2 regions of the Actinocatenispora sera genome follow, and region 2 is predicted to be linked to the other one. Evidence: riboswitches for the same ligand, from Rfam matches in the RefSeq annotation. Region 2 holds a riboswitch; the other holds the start of a gene.

Region 1 (9,307 bases), 890 kb from region 2:
GAGCCCCGCGTAACCGGCACCGACAACGGCCACCTGAGTTGTCATCGTTCCCCCTCGTCCCTTCGTCGAAGAAGGCTTCACCCCTCGGACGAGACGGCGGAACGAAACGTGACGCGGCGGCTCAGCGCCAGACGAAGCCGCCCGCGGAGAACTCGATCCGCCGCCGCGAGACGTACGGGTTCGGCTCGGTGCGGCCGCCGCCCCCACGCTGGTGCGGCACCGCCGGCGCGAGTCGCGTGGTACGGGTCCGGTTCGTGGTGTTGGTCATCGTGGCGGTCATCGTGCACCTCGCTCATCGTTCATCCGGTATCCCCCAGGGTGGGACGGCAACGGCCTGTCCGAATCCACGTTTCGTGCCAGCGCCCGGTTTTGCCTGCCCGCCGTGATGCCGCGCACGTACCCGCAGCTCAGCCCGCCGCGCCTCGGTTCCGTGGCGTGCGGCGGACCGGGACGACCAGGGGGCCGTGGTCGCCGTCGACGACCCGGACCCGGGCCCGGTAGTGGGTGGCGAGCAGATCCTCGGTGAGCACCTCGGCCGGTGCGCCGAGCGCCACCCGGCGCCCGCCGGCGAGCAGCAGGATGCGGTCGGCGTACTCGCCGGCGACGGACAGGTCGTGCATGGTGGCGACGACGGTGAGCGGATCGTCCGCCGGCCCGGTGGCGCGCAGTTCGTCGACGAGCTCCAGCACGTCCTGCTGGTGGCCGATGTCCAGCGCGCTGGTCGGTTCGTCGAGCAGCAGCAGCCGGGCGCCCTGGGCGAGCGCGCGGGCCAGGAAGACCCGCTGGCGCTCGCCGCCGGACAGCGTGGACAGCTCGCGGTCGGTCAGCCCGGTGAGGTCGAGGCGGGCCAGCACGTCGCGCACCGCGGCCAGGTCGGCGGCGCTCTCGGCGGCCAGCGGCGGGATGTACGGGGTGCGGCCGAGCATCGCGTAGTCGAACACCGACATGCCCGGCGGTACCACCGGGTCCTGGGCGACGAGGGCGATCTGCCGCGCCCGCTCGCGGCGGCGCAGCGCGGTCACCGGGCTGCCGCCGATCCGTACCTCGCCGGTCGCCGGCAGCAGCCCGGCCAGCACCCGCAGCAGGGTGGACTTGCCGGCCCCGTTGGGCCCGATGATGGTCAGCCACTCGCCGGCGGCGACGTCGATGTCCACATCGGACAGCAACGTCGCGGCACCGATCCGGACGCCCACGCCGCGGGCGGACACCATCACCTCGCCGGTGGTCACGGGCCCACCCGCCTGGTGGTGCGCAGCACGACGATGAAGAACGGGGCACCGAAGAACGCCGTCACCACGCCGATCGGGATCTCCGCCGGCGCCTGCACGGTACGGGCGAGCAGGTCGGCGAGCGCCAGGAACGCGGCGCCGAACAGCAGCGACAGCGGCAGGATGATCCGGTAGCTCGACCCGGCGATCAGCCGTACCGCGTGCGGCACGATGATGCCGACGAAGCCGATCAGGCCGGACACCGCCACCGCGGCAGCGGTACCGAGCGTCGCGGCGAGTACCAGGATCATCCGGACCCGCTGCGGGTGCAGGCCGAGGCTCGCCGCCTCCTCGTCGCCGACGCTGAGCACGTCCAGCGCGCGCCGCTGGGACAGCACCACCACCGAGGTGACCACCGCGTACGGCAGCAGCATCAGCACCTCGTGCCAGCCGGAGGTGGTGAGCTGGCCGAGCAGCCAGGAGTACACCTCCTGGATCGTGTCGCTGTGCGCCTGCAACAGGTAGGTCTGGATCGCGGTGCAGAACGCCGCGATCGCGACCCCGGCGAGGATCAGCGTCACCGTCGACCGGAACCGGGAGCCGGCCGCGCCGAGCAGGTAGGTACCGGCGACCGCGGCCAGCGCGCCGACGAACGCGGCGAGCGGGATCAGCAGCGGCGCGGTCACCGACGAGCCCGGCCGCAGCACGATGACCGTGGTGGCGCCGAGGCCGGCCCCGGCCGCCACGCCGAGCAGGTACGGGTCGGCCAGCGGGTTGCGGAACACCCCCTGGTAGCAGCCGCCGGACAGCGCGAGCAGCGCGCCGACCAGCAGCCCGAGCACGACCCGGGGCAGCCGCAGCTGGGTCAGGATGGCGTCGTCGCGAGCGGACAGCCCGGTCGGCACCGCACCGCCGGTCAGGTGGTGCACCAGATCGGTGACCACGTCGACCGGCGACAGCGACACCGGGCCGAACGCGAGGCCGGCGACCAGCGCCACCAGCACCGCGGCAACCCCGACGGCCACCCAGCGCAGCCGCAGCCGGCTGGTCACGTCGCCGGTACCGCCCGGACGGCGTTGGCGGCGGCCTGCACCAGCTGCACGACGCGCGGGCCCCAGCGGGACGCGACGTCGTCGTTCAGCCCGTACACGTGCTTGTCCTTGACCGCGGTCAGCGTGCTCCAACCGGGCCGCTTGGCGACGGCGGCGGCCGATGCCGCGCAGCACTTGGTGTCGGCCAGGAAGACCAGGTCGGGGTTCGCCTCGATCAGGTACTCCTTGGACAGCTGCGGGTAGCCGGTGTGGCCCTTGTCCGCCTTGTCCGCAACGTTGGTCAGCCCGAGCGGGGTCAGCAGCGACCCGACGAACGTCTTGCTGGTCGCGGTGTGCAGTTGCGGATCCAGCTCGTAGTAGTAGCTGAGCTTCGTGCCGGGCTTCGGCAGGCCCTGCTCGGCCTTGGCGATGCCGGACTTCATCTTCCGCACGGTGCTCGCCGCGCCGTCGGTGTGCCCGGTCAGCCGGCCGAGGTCGGTGATCTCGCGGTAGCTGTCGTCGAGCGTGGTCGCGGCGGCGGCCACGTACACCGGGATCTTCAGCTTCTGCAGGCTCTTCACCACGTCACCGGAGCTGTACGACAGCACCACCAGGTCCGGGTCGTACCCGGCGATCGCCTCGACGTTCGGCTTGAACCCGGACAGCTTGGTGCGGGGCGCCTTCGCCGGGTAGTCCGACTGGTCGTCGACGGCCTTGACCTGGCCACCGGCGCCGATCGAGTACAGCATCTCGGTGGTGGTCGGGGACAGCGACACGATGTGGGTCGGCCGCGCGTCGACGGTGACGCTGCCGGCGGTGCCCTTGACCGTGACCGGGAACGAGCCGGCACCGGCCGAGGCCGAGGCGCCGGACGTGCCCTTGTCGCCGGAACCGGACGAACCGCAACCGGCCAGCACGACCGTCGTCGCGGTCAGCGCCACCAGCGCCGGGGCCACCCGGCGCAACGAAGCTCTCATCTCTACCTCCTGTCGGTCGAAGAACGGCTGTCGCCGACAGGGGAGCTGTCTGCGGGGCGCCCGTTCCTCGCAAGCGCAGTACGCGATCCGTGCGGCAGGCGACCTGGCTCGTACCGCCCCCGGGATCGGGGCCGGTCATCACAGTTGCGGGACAGCGCCGGGTTCCCACCGGCTTCGCTGCGACACGGTCCGCCAAGACGGTAGCGCACTCCTGAAACCGTGCTCCCCGCCATGGCGCCCTGGTGACGGGCGACGGCTGCGGGTGTCCAGATAGCGGGCCGCGCGAGCAATCGTGGCGCGGATTGCATACCGTATGCAGATCATGTCCGAGCACACGCTGGGTTCGTCCCACCTCCCGCTGCGCGATCTGGTCACCGACGAGATCCGGCAGCGGATCCTGACCGGGTTGCTGCCCCCGGGGGAACGGCTGGTCGAGGACCGGCTGGCGGAGGACCTCGGCGTGTCCCGCAACCCGGTCCGCGAGGCGATCCGGGTGCTCGCCACCGAGGGGCTGGTCGAGGTGGCGCCGCGGCGCGGCGCTGCGGTCGCCCGGCCGCGGCCGGCGCACGCCGAGGAGCTGTTCGACATCCGGATGGCGCTGGAGGGGCTGGCCGCGCGGCTCGCGGCCCGGCGGCGGGACGGGGCTGCGCTGGCCCGGCTGCGCAGCGTGCTGGACGATCAGCGCGACGCCGACCAGGTCGGCGCGGTCGCCGATCTGAACACCCGGTTCCACACCGAGGTGGCCGCCGCCTCCGGCAACGAGCACCTGCACCAGCTGGTGGGGCCGCTGCTGCGCCGCGCTCAGTGGGTGTTCCTGCAGACCGCGTACACCCGGGCCGGTGAGTCGCTGACCGAGCACGAGCGGATCTACGCGGCGATCGCGGCCGGTGACGAGGAGTCCGCGCAGTCGCTCTCGGTCGCACACGTGGCCGCGGCGCGCCACTCCTACCTGGCGCACGTGGCGGCGCAGTCCGGGGTCGTCCATCCCGTGGCCGCCCGGCCCGTGGCCGCCCGGTCCGAGCCGGCCAGCTGATCCCGCCACACCCCTCGTTCGCTCAACGCTGGGTGTCGTCGCGCTCACCAAGCGCTTCCACAGGGTTCACATAGTAGGAAGATCCTGGTGGCTCCGCTTGGATCCTGTATACAGAAGCCGTTGCGCGGCGACTGAGTGGCGCGGCACACCCCCGAGGTTCGAGGAGTCCCCCATGCGTACCCGTCGGCTGATGGCCGCGCTGGCGGTCGTCCCGCTGCTGTTGACGGCGGCGGCCTGCTCGGGCACCGAGACCAGCGTCGGCAGGCAACTCACCGGATCGGCGCCGTTCGACGCCCGACCGGTGCGCGACGGCGGCACGCTCACCGTCGCACTGTCCCAGGATCCCGACGCGCTCGACCCGACCACCGCGAACACCTTCGTCGCCCGCGAGGTGTTCGCCAGCATGTGCCAGAAGCTCTACGACGTGGACGAGAACCTGAAGATCGTCCCGCAGCTCGCCGCGGCACTGCCCAAGCTCTCCGACCACGACCGCACCGCCACGATCGCGCTGCGGCAAGGGCTGAAGTTCAACGACGGCACCACCATGGACGCGCAGGCGGTGCGCACCACCCTGGTGCGTGACCTGACGCTGCCGACCTCGTCGCGCAAGAGCGAGCTCGGCGCCGTCAAGTCGGTCGACGTGGTCGACGACCACACGGTACGGCTGCACCTGAGCCGCCCGTTCGCCCCGCTCGCCGCGCAACTGGCGGACCGGGCCGGGATGATCATGTCGCCGGCGGCGCTGCGCAAGTACGGCAAGAACTTCGGCGCGCACCCGCAGTGCGTCGGCCCGTTCTCGTTCGTCAGCCGCACCTCCGGCAGCCAGATCGTGCTGAAGAAGTCGCCGTACTACTACGGCAAGGCCAAGGTGAAGCTGGACAAGCTGATCTACAAGATCGTCACCGACGCGAACGTCCGGTCGGCGAACCTGCAGTCCGGTGACATCCAGGTCGCGGAGCGGCTGGCGACCTCGGACGTCGGCACCCTGTCGGCGGACAAGAGCCTGAAGATCCTGCCCGGCGGCGGCATCAGCTACCAGGGCATCACGATCAACACGTCGAACGTGCACGGCACCGACAAGAAACCCGGCAAGGTCGACACGCCGCTCGCCCAGCATCCCGAGCTGCGCCAGGCGTTCGGCCTGTCACTGGACCGGGACGTGATCAACCGGGTGGTCTTCAACGGCCTGTACGACCCGGACTGCTCACCGCTGCCGAAGAACTCCCCGTACCGCGACCCGAAGGCGACCTGCCCGAAGCGTGACCTGGCCAAGGCGCGCCGGCTGGTCAAGCAGTCGGGGGTCAAGACTCCGGTTCCGGTGACGCTGTCGCTGACCGCCGATCCGGTCTCCGAGCGGCTCGGACAGGTCATCCAGGCGATGGCCAAGGAGGCCGGCTTCGCCGTCAAGGTGGTACCGGGCGAGTTCGTCACCACGCTCAACCAGGCCCGGGAGGGCAAGTTCGACACCATCCAGGTCGGCTGGTCCGGCCGGGTCGACCCGGACGGTGACATCAACGACCTGATCACCTCCGGCGGCTCGAACAACTACAGCGGGCTGCACGATCCGGTCATCGACAACGGCGTGCACGCCGCGGCCGCGACCACCGACACCGCGAAGCGACGCGCCTTGTACAGCACGGTGATCGCGCGCCAGCACGAGCTCAACGGAATCATCTACCTGTACCACGAGCGCTACTTCCTCGGCACCTCGGCGAACGTGGCGGGCATCCGGTACTACTCCGACGGCATTCCGCGGTTCGAGACCGCGGGCTATGCGAAGTAGGTGGCAGGACAATGGGTTGGTATCTGCTGCGCCGCCTCGGCGCGGCCGTGATCGTGGTGCTGATCGCGAGCGTCGTGGTGTTCCTCGGCGTCCGCGCGCTGCCCGGTGACCCGGCCGTGGTGCTGGCCGGCGAGAACCCGACACCGCAGGTGATCAAGTCGATCCGGGCGGAGTACGGGCTGGACAAGTCGTTGCCGGTGCAGTACCTCGACTATCTCAAGCACCTGGTCACCGGCAACCTCGGTACGTCCACACAGGACAAACTGCCGGTCAGCCAGATCCTGGCGAACCGGATCCCGGTGACGCTGGAGCTTGCGATCCTCGCGATGCTCGTGGCCATCGTCGTCGGCGTGCTGTTCGGCACGATCGCGGCGGCCCGGCGGGGGAAGTTCTCCGACTACACCGCGACCGGCTTCGGCCTGCTCGGGCTGTCGGTACCGCACTTCTGGCTGGGGCTGCTCGCGATCCTGCTGTTCGCGGTGAAGCTGCGCTGGCTGCCGGCCTCCGGCTACGTGCCGTTCACCGAGAACCCGGCGCAGAACCTGGAACGGATGATCCTGCCGGCGCTGGTGCTCGGTACCGGCTTCGCCGCGGTGTTGATGCGCCAGACCCGGTCGGCGATGCTCGGCGCGCTGTCCGCCGACTACGTGCGTACCGCGCGGTCCAAGGGGCTGTCCGGGCCGCGGGTCGTGGGCGTGCACGCGCTGCGCAACAGCCTCACCACCGTCGTCACCGTACTGGGCCTGCAACTGGGCGGCCTGATCTCCGGCGCGGTGGTGACCGAACAGATCTTCGTCATCCCCGGCTTCGGCAAGCTGACCGTCGACGCGGTGCTGACCCGTAACTATCCGGTGATCGAGGCGGTCGTGCTGGTGACCGTCGTCGGGTACATCGTGGTCAACCTGCTCGTCGACGTCGCCTATGCGGCGCTGAATCCGCGGATCCGGCTGGCGGGAGCGACCAATGGCTGACGTGCTCACCACCCCGGCACCCGCGGCGGTCGCCGTGGCCGGCCGGTCGGACCGCTGGCGGCGGATGTGGCGCCGGTTCTACCGCAAGCCGATGTCGCTGGCCGGGCTGATCCTCGTCGTACTGTTCGTGTTGCTGGCGCTGCTCGGTCCGGCGCTGTTCGGCGACCCGACCGCGGTGCACTTCGACGACGTGCTCGGCGCGCCGTCCGGCGCACACCTGCTCGGTACCGACGATCTCGGCCGCGACCAGCTGGCCCGGATCGCGTCCGGCGCAAGGGTTTCGCTCGAGGCCGGGGTGCTGTCCACGGCGCTGGCGATGGTGATCGGCATCCCGATCGGGCTGGTCGCCGGGTTCTACCGGCGCTACCTCGACTCGGTGGTGATGCGCGCCGTCGACGTCGTGCTGTCCTTCCCGTTCCTGGTGTTCGCGGTCGGCCTGGCGGCGATCCTCGGACCGTCGCTGCGCAACGTGGTGTTCGCGCTCGGCATCTCGCAGATCCCGGCGATCGTCCGGATCACCCGCGGCGAGGTGCTGTCGGTACGCGAGCAGGACTTCGTCGCCGGCGCGATCGCCGACGGCGCGAACGACGCCACGATCCTGTTCCGGTACGTGCTGCCGAACGCCGCCAACGCGCTGATCGTGCAGGCGACGGTGGCGATTCCGGCCGCGATCATCGGCGAGGCGACGCTGTCGTTCCTCGGCCTCGGTGTGCAGCCGCCGACCCCGTCCTGGGGCGTCATGCTGACCACCGCACAGCAGTTCCTGTCCCAGGCACCGTGGCTCGCGGTGTGGCCGGGCGTGATGATCGCGGTCACCACGCTCGGGTTCAACCTGCTCGGCGACGGCCTTCGCGACGTGATCGACCCCAGGAGCGCCCGATGACTGATGAGGAACGTGCCGCACCGCTGCTCGCGGTGGAGGACCTGCACGTCTCGTTCGGCACCGAGGACGGGCTGGTCCAGGCGGTCAAGGGGGTCTCGCTGACCCTGGCGCCGGGCGAGATCCTGGCGCTGTGCGGCGAGTCGGGCTCGGGCAAGTCGGTGACCGCGATGTCGGTACCGCGGCTGCTGCCGCCCACCGCGCAGGTGACCGGCTCGGTACGGCTGGACGGCCGGGATCTGGTGCGGCTGAGCGGATCGGAGCTGCGCGCGCTGCGCGGCTCGGACGTCTCGGTGGTGTTCCAGGAGCCGATGACCTCGCTCAACCCGTCCTTCACGGTCGGCTTCCAGATCACCGAGGTGCTGCACCGGCACGAGAAGCTGTCCCGCCGCGCCGCCCGCGCCCGCGCCGTCGAGCTGCTGGAACTGGTCGGCATCCCGGACCCGGCCGGCCGGCTCCGGGAGTACCCGCACCAGCTGTCCGGCGGGATGCGGCAGCGGGTGATGATCGCGATCGCGGTCGCCTGCGAGCCGCGGATCCTGATCGCGGACGAGCCGACCACCGCGCTGGACGTGACGATCCAGGCCGGCGTGCTCGACGTGTTCCGCTCGCTGCGGGACCGCCTCGGTACCGCGATCGTACTGATCACGCACGATCTCGGGGTGGTGGCGGACATCGCCGACCGGGTCGCCGTGATGTACGCGGGCCGCATCGTCGAGCAGGCCAACGTGACCGAGCTGTTCGCCCGGCCGCTGCACCCCTACACCCGCGGCCTGCTCGGCGCGCTGCCCAGCGCCGCCCGCCTGGACGGTACGGACCGGCGCCGGCTGCGGGAGATCCCCGGCATGGTGCCCGCCCCGTACGCCGATCCGGACGAGTGCCCGTTCGCGCCGCGCTGCCCGATCGCCGTCGACGACTGCACCGCCGCCCGCCCGACGCTCGATCGCCAGGGTGGGGCGGACGCTCATCTCGCCGCCTGCTTCCATCCCGGAATGTCCACTGTGGAGGCCGTCGATGCCTGACCTGCTCACCGTCACCGACCTGGTCAAGCACTACCCGTCCGGCCGCGGCCGGACGGTCCACGCGGTGGACGGCGTCTCGCTGTCCATCGGCCCCGGCGAGGTGCTGGGCCTGGTCGGCGAGTCCGGCTCCGGCAAGTCCACCGTCGGCAAGTGCATCCTGCGGCTGACCGAACCCACCTCGGGCCGGATCGTGTTCGACGGTACCGACATCACCCACCTGTCCCGCCGGGGCATGCGGCCGCTGCGCCGGGACGTGCACATCGTCTTCCAGGACCCGTACTCGTCGCTCAACCCGCGGTTCTCCATCGGCCAGATCGTCGCGGAGCCGTTGCGGCAGCACGGGATCGCGTCCGGCCGGGCGGCCACCGAGAAGGTCTGCGAGATGCTGGAGCGGGTCGGGCT
Region 2 (9,307 bases):
CGGCGACGTGCTGGAGGTACTCGCGCATGTGCGTCAGCGACATCCCGGACACGCCTTGTTCCAGCAGGTCGGCCGCGAACTGGACCTCGCACTCCACGGCCTCGGCGAGCATGTCCTTGACCTGCTGCTGCATCTGGGCGTCGAACAGGTCGGGCTCCTCGGCCCGGACGGTGTCGACCACGTCGAAGGCGAACGCCATGTGCATCGACTCGTCGCGGAACACCCAGTTGGTGCCCGAAGCGAGGCCGTGCAGAAGGCCGCGGGAGCGCAGGAAGTACACGTAGGCGAAGGCGCCGTAGAAGAACAGGCCCTCGATGCAGGCGGCGAAGCAGATCACGTTGAGCAGGAACGCGCGCCGGTCCTCGCGGGTCCTGAGTTCCCGCAGCTGGAAGATGGAGTCGATCCACCGGAAACAGAACTCCGCCTTGCGGGCGATCGACGGGATGTTCTCCACCGCCGCGAACGCCTCGAACCGTTCCTTCTCGTCCGGTACGTAGGTGTCCAGCAGGTTCAGATAGAACTGAACGTGCACGGCCTCCTCGTACAGCTGCCGCGACAGGTAGAGCCGACCCTCCGGCGAGTTGACGTGCTGGTAGAGGTTGAGCACCAGGTTGTTGGCCACGATCGTGTCGCCGGTGGCGAAGAAGGCGACCAGCCGCGACACCAGATGCTGCTCGGCGGGAGAAAGTTTGGCCAGGTCGGCGAGGTCGGAGTGCAGGTCGACCTCCTCGACCGTCCAGGTGTTCTTGATCGCGTCCTTGAACCGGTCGAAGAAGCGCGGGTAGCGCATCGGCCGCAGGGTCAGGTCCATGCCAGGGTCGAGCAGCAGGTGCCGTTCCCCGGTGCTGGCACGGGTGCTGGTGGTCTCGGGGTTCGTCGTCATTGGCACGCCTCGCAGCTCTCGGGGTTTTCCAGGGAACAGGCCAGCGCCTCGGCGTCGCTGACCGGGCCGGCACCGCTTGTCGCGGGCGCGACCGCGACGGTCGCCTGCTGGATGCGCGTCGCCGGACGCGAGCGCAGGTAGTAGGTCGTCTTGAGCCCGGACTTCCAGGCGTGCAGGTACATCGAGGACAGCTTGCCGATGGTCGGCGAGCTCAGGAACAGGTTCAGCGACTGGGACTGGTCGATGTACGGAGCGCGGGCGGCCGCCACGTCTATCAGTGCCCGCTGCGGCAGCTCCCACGCGGTACGAAACAGCGTGCGCAGTTCGGCGGGCAGGTCGGTGACCGACTGCACCGAGCCCTCGGCGCGCTTGATCTGCTCGCGGACCGGCGCCGTCCACAGCCCGAGCTTCTTCAACTCCTGTACCAGATGGGTGTTGATCTGGAGGAACTCGCCGGACATCGTCTCGCGCTTGAACAGGTTGGACACCTGCGGCTCGATGCACTCGTAGCAGCCGGCGATCGAGGCGATCGTGGCGGTCGGCGCGATCGCCACCAGCAGCGAGTTGCGCAGGCCGTGTGCGGCAATGGATGCCCGTACCACGCTCCACCGGTCGGTCTGGCTCGGCTCGCAACCCCACAGGTCGGGACACAGGGTTCCGCCGGCCGCGCGCGTCTCGGCGTAGCAGGGGTGCGGGCCGAACCGTTCGGCGAGCCCGGCCGAGGTCTCCAGCGCCGTCAGCAGGACCTCCTCCTGTACCCGGGTCGACAGCTCCCGCGCCTGCGGCGAGTCGAACGGCAGGCGCAGGGTGAAGAACGCGTCCTGCAGGCCCATCAGGCCCAGCCCGACCGGACGCCAGCGCGGGTTGGAGGCCGCCGCCTGCTCGGCGGGGTAGTAGTTGATGTCGATGACCCGGTCGAGGAACAGCACCGCGGTGCGCACCGTGGCGCGCAGCTTGTCCCAGTCCAATCCGTCGGCGTCGACGTGCGCGCCCAGGTTGATCGACCCCAGGTTGCACACGGCGGTCTCGGCGTCGTTGTTGACTTCGAGGATCTCGGTGCACAGGTTGGACAGGTGGATCGTGTTGCCCGGTCTGCCGGTCTGGTTGCCCAGCCGGTTTGCAGTGTCCTTGAACGTCATCCAGCCGTTGCCGGTCTGCGCCAGGGTGCGCATCATCCGGCCGTACAGGTCCCGGGCCCGGACGGTGCGAACCGCCTTCTTCTCCGCCGCCCGGTACGCGGTGTCGAACGCCTCGCCGTACAGGTCGGGCAGCTCCGGCGCATCCGATGGGTCGATCAGTGACCAGTCCTCGTCGGCCTCGACCCGGCGCATGAACTCGTCGGGGATCCAGTTGGCGAGGTTCAGGTTGTGCGTACGGCGCGAGTCCTCGCCGGTGTTGTCCCGCAACTGCAGGAACTCCTCGATGTCGGGATGCCACGGCTCCAGGTAGACACACGCCGCCCCCTTGCGCCGGCCACCCTGGTTGACCGCGGCCACACCGGCGTCGAGGGTCTTGAGAAACGGCACGATCCCGTTCGACCTGCCGTTGGTACCGCGAATCAGCGCGCCGCGGCCACGAACGCGCGACCACGAGATCCCGATTCCGCCGGAGAACTTCGACAGCCGCGCGACCTGGTGGTACCGCTCGTAGATCGAGTCGAGCTCGTCGCGCGGTGAGTCGACCAGAAAGCACGACGACATCTGCGCGTGCCGGGTCCCGGAGTTGAACAGCGTCGGCGAACTCGGCAGGTACGACAGGCTCGACATCAGCCGGTAGAAGGCGATCGCCTCGTCCGGCGTCTGGGACAGACCACATGCGACCCGAAGCAGCCAGTACTGCGGGGTCTCCACGGTCAGCCGGGAGTCCGGATGCCGCAACAGATAGCGATCCGTGACGGTACGCAGTCCGAAGTACTCGAAGCGCCGGTCGCCGTCGGGGTCCACCGCGTCGTCGAGCCTGCGGGCGTTGCGTGCCACGAACTCGGCGGTGTCGTCGCCGATCAGCCCCAAACCGTGCGCGTACCGGATCGACTGGCTGAAGCTCGCGACGCCCTGCCCGCGCACCTCCTTGTCCACGAAGGTGGCCAGCAACCGGGCCGCGAGCCGGGAGTACTGAGGTTCCTCACCGATCAACTCGGCTGCGGTCTGGATGGACAGCCGATCCAGCTCCTCGGTGGTGACGCCGTCGTAGAGCCCGCTGATGGTCTTGGTCGCCACCCTGAGCGGATCGACCTCGTCGAGGTCGGACACCCAACGTTCCACCGCAGTGACGATCTTGTTGACGTCCACCGGTTCGGCGACCCCGTCGCGCTTGCGTACCCGCATCACGTGTCGTCGCTGCTCCGACGCCCGGTGATCTGACGCAGACTGCTCCTGCAGCACCGTCATGCTCCCTCGTCCCACGCCTGAAGGTCGTCGGTGCGCGGGCAGGGACGCCGCCGGTCAGCCGCCGCGAAGCTGCGGACGATCCGGCTGATGGCGTCGGCCGTCCCGCGCGGCCTTCGACCGCCGCACGCGGCGCGTGCGGCGCCGCTGGCAGGTCTTCGGACTCGTGGGCGTCGTGCTGTCCTACTGGCCGTCGCTTCCCAGACCGTGCGGTCCAGTGCTGTATGACGGCGGTCGTTCCCACTCACCGCTGCGGGGCAGTCCCGGATTTGCACCGGGTTCCCTCTTGCCTCGACTGCCGCGCGACGCGACAGCCGAACCAGCTGCAGGAGCCACTATATATGGCGGCGCGATCGGGCGTGCACACCAGATGCTGTGTCGGCGTGTCTCGTGCGGTAGCCATGGTGCGCCTCTGCATGGCGGCTGGTCCGAGTCCGTGTGCCGGGCCCACACCATCGAGCGGTGGCCGCGAGTGCGAAGGAACGTCCATGGGCGCAGATCTTCTGATAGGCGAAAATCGAGGACAAGGCAGGTCGACCGATGCGTTACTGGGATTGGTCGGTCAACGATGCGGCGCGGTGGGACCTTGCACCGCTTGGCGGTGCCGCTCATCGGTGAGCGCTCTTTCGGGGCCTTCGGCCTGTGCCATCTGCGTCCATCGACTCTGCCACGTGTCTAGCGTTGTGGCCAGGATTGCAGGCGATGGCCGCCGTGCCAGGGCACCGCCGTGGGAGGCCGTCATGGAGGGACCCGCTCAAGTCCACGTACCTACCGATGCACTGCCTGCCTCGCACACCATCGAAGCCGTTCTCGTGGCCACCGCGGAAGGCAGGTGAGCGATGTTGATCGTGATCGCGCTGGGCGGCAACGCTTTGCTGCAGCGGCACGACAAGACCGATGCTCGCACTCAGCACTCCCGCGCCCGGCAGGCCGTTCGCGCCGTAGCGCCGCTGGCCGCCGAAAATCAGCTGGTCATCACGCACGGCAACGGGCCCCAGGTGGGGCTGCTCGCCGCCGAATCCACGCGGGACGCCACGCTCGGAAGCGCCTACCCCCTCGACGTTCTGGGTGCCGCATCCGAGGGGATGATCGGGCACTGGCTCAGTCTGGAGTTGCGCAATGCGCTGCCCACGGTCCCGGTGGCGGCGCTGCTGACGCAGACGCTGGTTGACGAGCACGACCCCGCCTTTCGCGATCCGACCAAGTTCATCGGGGTCGGCTACGAGCCGCATGTCGCGCAGGCGATCGCCGCCCAGCGCGGATGGACGATGCGGCAGGACGGCAACTCGTGGCGGCGGGTGGTACCCAGCCCCGAACCACGAGACGTCCTCGACATCGACGTACTCGAGTTGCTGTTGGCTCACGGCACGATCCCCATCTGTGCCGGTGGCGGGGGAGTGCCCGTGATCCGCGCCGCGGATGGACAGTTGGTCGGAATCGACGCCGTGATCGACAAGGACCTCACCGCGTCGCTGATCGCGACCAGGCTGCAGGCCGATGCGCTGCTGATGCTCACCGATGTCACCCAGGTCGAACAACACTGGGGCACGCCGCTGGCCCGTCCGCTACATCGGGTCACGAGCAGCCAGCTGCGGCAGATGAACTTCGCGGCCGGATCGATGGGCCCCAAGATCGAGGCCGCCTGCCGGTTCGTCGACCAGCACGCCGCGACCGGCGGTACCGCGATCGCCGGGATCGGGCAGCTCACCGACGCGGCGGACATCCTGACCGGCCAGGCCGGCACGCTCATCACCAGTGATGCCGATCCGGCCGGTGCCGCGGAGCTGCCCGTTCAGGCTGCCGAACATCTCCGCCTCCGATGAGGTGATCACGGTTGCGTAGCCGTTGCCTGCGATGGCTTCGAGTGCGCGCCAGATCGGGATCGAGGAACAGCAGTGCCGTCAGTCGAACTCTCGCCGCAGCAGGAGGCCGATCCACGCGAGGCGGTCACGCTGCTGCAGCGCGACCTTCGTAGCTCGCCTGCGGGATTGAGCGGCCGTGAGGCCGCACGTCGACTGGTCCAGTACGGTCCCAACGAGTTGCCGCGAACCCGATCGATGCACTGGCTGGCCGACTTGGCTGGACAGTTCAGCCATCCCCTGGCGCTGCTGCTCTGGCTCGCGGCGGCTCTGGCCGCCCTCGAGGGTACGGTCGTGCTGGCTGTGGCGATCGTGGCCGTCATCATGCTCAACGCGCTCCTGGCCTTCGCGCAGCAACACCGCGCCGAACAGGCAGTGGCCGCACTGGCCGGATACCTGCCCGAGCAGGCCACCGTGCTACGCGACGGCCGGGACAGCGTCATACCCAGCAGCCAGCTGGTGCCGGGAGACGTGGTGCTGATCGCCGAGGGCGAACGAATTTCCGCCGACGCCCGACTACTCGACGGATCCATCGAAGTCGACCTGTCGGAGCTGACCGGCGAATCCTTGCCGGTGACGCGATCCGCGCAGCTGGTCGACACCACCGGACCGATACTGCAGGCACGCGACCTCGTGTTCTCCGGATCGACCTGCACCCAGGGCGCCGCACGCGCCATGGTGTTCGCCACCGGACCACACACCGAACTCGGCCGCATCGCGGCCCTGACCCGCCGCACACGTCGCGACGTCAGCCCGCTGGAGCATCAGGTCAAGCGCGTGGCATGGCTGATCGGCGCCATTGCTGTCGGCATTGGGCTGCTGTTTCTTCCCATCGGGACCTTCGCCGCCGGCATGCCGCTGTCGGACGCAGCGAACTTCGCCATCGGACTGTTGGTCGCCAACGTCCCGGAAGGGTTGTTGCCGACCATCACGCTGGCGCTTGCCGTCGGCGTGCGGGAACTGGCCCGGATGGGTGCGGTGGTCAAGCAGCTGTCCGCGGTCGAGACCCTCGGCTCCACCTCGGTGATCTGCACCGACAAGACAGGGACACTGACCCGCAACGTGCTGACACCGGTGTCGTTGTGGACCCTGCACGGCGAAACCGATTTTGGCAACCGAGCCGCGGCCACCACCGCGCTGGATGCGGCGGTGGGCGCCTGCCTGTGGCGCTGCAGCACCGCGAGTATCGACCCGGACGATGTCGGGCGTGGCGATCCAACCGAGGTCGCGCTGCTCACCGCGACGCGCCGCCTCGGGGTGGCGATCGGAACCGACCGTGAGAGCAGCCGGCGAGCGTTGTACGCCTTCGACCCGGCTCTACGGATGATGTCCACGGTCGACGCCACGGACGGTGAGCTGTGGCTCCACACCAAAGGCGCCCCGGAGGAGATCATCGAGCGCTGCGTGAGCATCTTGGATGCCGACTGCGCCGAACATCCGCTGGATCCGGCTCTGCGACGCGCGGCCGCCGCCGCCAGCGAAGGGTACGCCAGCAGCGGCCACCGGGTCATCGCCGCGGCCCGGCATCGTCTCGACCACGATCCCGGAGATCGCGCGCAGCTCGAACAGCGACTGTGCCTGCTGGGGGTCGTCGCCATGATCGACCCGCCCAGGCCCGAAGCGGCCGGCGCCGTCGAAGCCTGCCGATCGGCCGGTATCCACATCATCATGATCACCGGCGATCATCCCGGCACCGCCCGTACGATCGCCACCCAGGTGGGGATTGCCGACGAGGACACCCCGGTCATGACCGGCGAGCAGCTGGACACGATGCCGGAGGCAGAACTCGACCGGCTGGTGTCCGGAAACCGGAATCTGGTCTTCGCCCGGACCTCGCCCGAGGCCAAGCTCCGTATTGCCGACGCAGTCCGTGCCACCGGTCACGTGGTGGCCATGACCGGCGACGGGGTCAACGACGCACCAGCGCTGCGGCACAGCGACATCGGCGTCGCGATGGGGCGCTCCGGTACCGATGTGGCCCGCGAGGCGGCCGTCATGGTGCTCACCGACGACAACTTCGCCACCATCGTGGCCGCGGTGTCGGCGGGCCGCCGCGTCTACGCCAACGTGCGCAAGTTCATCCTGTACATCTTCGCGCACGCCATCCCCGAGATCGTTCCCTTCCTGATCTTCGCCCTGTCCGGCGGCGCGGTCCCGCTGCCGTTGACCGTGCTGCAGATCCTCGTCATCGACCTGGGAACCGAGACCCTGCCGGCGCTCGCGCTGGGCCGTGAGCCCGCCGAACCCGGAGTCATGAACCAACCGCCACGCCGGAAACACAGCGGCATCATCACCGGCCGCCTGCTCGCCCGCGCCTGGGGCCTGCTCGGGACCAGCTCGGCGATCCTGGTCACCGCAGGGTTCTTCGCCGTGCTGCTGCACGCCGGCTGGCGGCCCGGCGCCGACGTCACGGCCGCATCACCGCTGCACGAGGTGTACCTGCAGGCGACCACCATGAGCTTCCTCGGCATCGTCGCCTGCCAGATCGGCACCGCGTTTGCCGCCCGTACCGACCGGGTCTCGCTGCGCACCGTCGGTCTGTTCAGCAACCGGCTGCTGCTGTGGGGCATCGGATTCGAACTGCTGGTCGCGGCCGCGGTCTGCCTGATCCCCGGCCTCGACACGGTCTTCGGCACCTCGCTACCGCCGGCATGGGCGCTGGGGCTGCTACCGATCCTCCCCATCACCGTGTGGGGAGTCGACGAAACCTACCGGGCCGCGCAACGGCGCTCCGCCACACGGGCGGCGCAGCATCGACCGGCCAGACACCACCCGAGGTGAGGTCACTGATGTCGGACGCCTGGACGTTGAGCTACGACAGCTTCCAGCCCGCCGAGGAGCGTCGACGTGAGGCGCTGTGCACCTTGGGGAACGGCTACCTCGCGACGCGTGGCTCAGCTCCTGAGCCCGGTTCCGGCGGGTACCGGGGAACCTACCTTGCCGGCTGCTACGACCGGCTCACCAGCACGGTGGCTGGATCGCGGTCAGACGACGAGAGCATGGTCAATGTGACCGACTGGCTGCCCTGGACGTACTCGGTGGATGGTGGCGCCTGGTTCGATCTCGGTGACGTGATCGTCCTGTCCTACCGGCAGGAGCTGGATCTGCGGCACGGCGTGTTGACCCGACAGGTGCGTTACCGCGACAGCGCGGATCGAACATCACGGCTCGTGCAACGCCGGTTCGTGGACATGGCCGACCCGCACCGGGCCGCGTCGTCGATCACGCTGTACGCGGAGGACTGGTCCGGATCGGTGCGGCTGCGCAGTGGCTTGGACGCATCGGTGACCAACTCCGGTGTCGACCGCTACGCGCAACTGGCCGATCAGCATCTGCGGGTGCTGTCGCTCGATGCCGACGACGCAGGCATCCTCGTTGCCGACACGGCCACCGTCCAGTCGCAGGTGCGCGTCGTCGCGGCCGCGGCGCACGTGCTCCTCAACAGTTCCAGGGCAGCATGGCGCAGCGTGCCCGACGGGGGCCGGCTCTGGTCCCAGATCGACATCGACGTCGTCGCCGGCACATCGCTGACGGTGGACAAGACCGTCGCCTACTACACGTCCCGGGACCATGCGATCTCCGAGCCGCGAGAGGCGGCCGTCGCGGCAGTCCAGGACGCCGCCGCGTTCGACACGATGTTGGAGGCACATGTCCTTGCATGGCGGCAGCTGTGGGACGGCGTCCGACTCCGGTTCGGTGGCCCGCTCGACCGGCTACGGGCGATCAGGCTGCACACCTTCCACCTGCTGCAGACCATGTCGCCGCACACCGCGGATCTGGACGTCGGGGTCCCGGCCCGCGGACTGTCGGGCGAGGCCTACCGCGGGCACGTGTTCTGGGACGAGCTGTTCGTCCTCCCGACGCTGACCGCATGGCTACCGCAGGTGGCGCGCGGTGCCCTGACCTACCGGTACCGGCGGCTTGCGCAAGCTCGCCGCGCTGCCCGCACCGCTGGGCACGCGGGTGCGATGTTTCCCTGGCAGTCGGGCAGCGACGGCCGTGAGGAAAGCCCCGCCACGCACCTGAACCCGCGGTCAGGGCGATGGATGCCTGACCACAGTCGCCTCGCCCACCACGTCGGGCTCGCGGTGGCGTTCAACGTGTGGCAGTACCACCGGGCGACCGGGGACCGCGAGTTTCTCCACGGCCCAGGCGCCGAGATCATCGTGGAGGTGGCACGG

What was found. A riboswitch is a leader RNA that binds a small molecule or an ion and turns the genes downstream of it on or off. The one in region 2 is predicted to bind cobalamin.
Region 1: linked by a shared signal. The riboswitch ahead of Asera_RS09605 (ABC transporter substrate-binding protein) and the one ahead of Asera_RS13865 (ribonucleoside-diphosphate reductase subunit alpha) in region 2 are both predicted to bind cobalamin.

What each region holds. Positions count from the first base shown of each region.
Region 1 is NZ_AP023354.1:2,000,390-2,009,696, reverse strand. It holds gene Asera_RS09625 (NAD(P)/FAD-dependent oxidoreductase) at 1-45, opposite strand, end outside; gene Asera_RS09620 (hypothetical protein) at 122-280, opposite strand; gene Asera_RS09615 (ABC transporter ATP-binding protein) at 408-1,211, opposite strand; gene Asera_RS09610 (FecCD family ABC transporter permease) at 1,226-2,326, opposite strand; gene Asera_RS09605 (ABC transporter substrate-binding protein) at 2,257-3,216, opposite strand; cobalamin riboswitch at 3,293-3,439, opposite strand; gene Asera_RS09600 (GntR family transcriptional regulator) at 3,539-4,249, shown strand; gene Asera_RS09595 (ABC transporter substrate-binding protein) at 4,422-6,032, shown strand; gene Asera_RS09590 (ABC transporter permease) at 6,044-7,003, shown strand; gene Asera_RS09585 (ABC transporter permease) at 6,996-7,886, shown strand; gene Asera_RS09580 (ABC transporter ATP-binding protein) at 7,883-8,905, shown strand; gene Asera_RS09575 (ABC transporter ATP-binding protein) at 8,898-9,307, shown strand, end outside.
Region 2 is NZ_AP023354.1:2,892,915-2,902,221, forward strand. It holds gene Asera_RS13860 (ribonucleotide-diphosphate reductase subunit beta) at 1-883, opposite strand, end outside; gene Asera_RS13865 (ribonucleoside-diphosphate reductase subunit alpha) at 880-3,270, opposite strand; cobalamin riboswitch at 3,400-3,606, opposite strand; gene Asera_RS13870 (carbamate kinase) at 4,107-5,090, shown strand; gene Asera_RS33075 (cation-translocating P-type ATPase) at 5,163-7,907, shown strand; gene Asera_RS13875 (glycoside hydrolase family 65 protein) at 7,916-9,307, shown strand, end outside.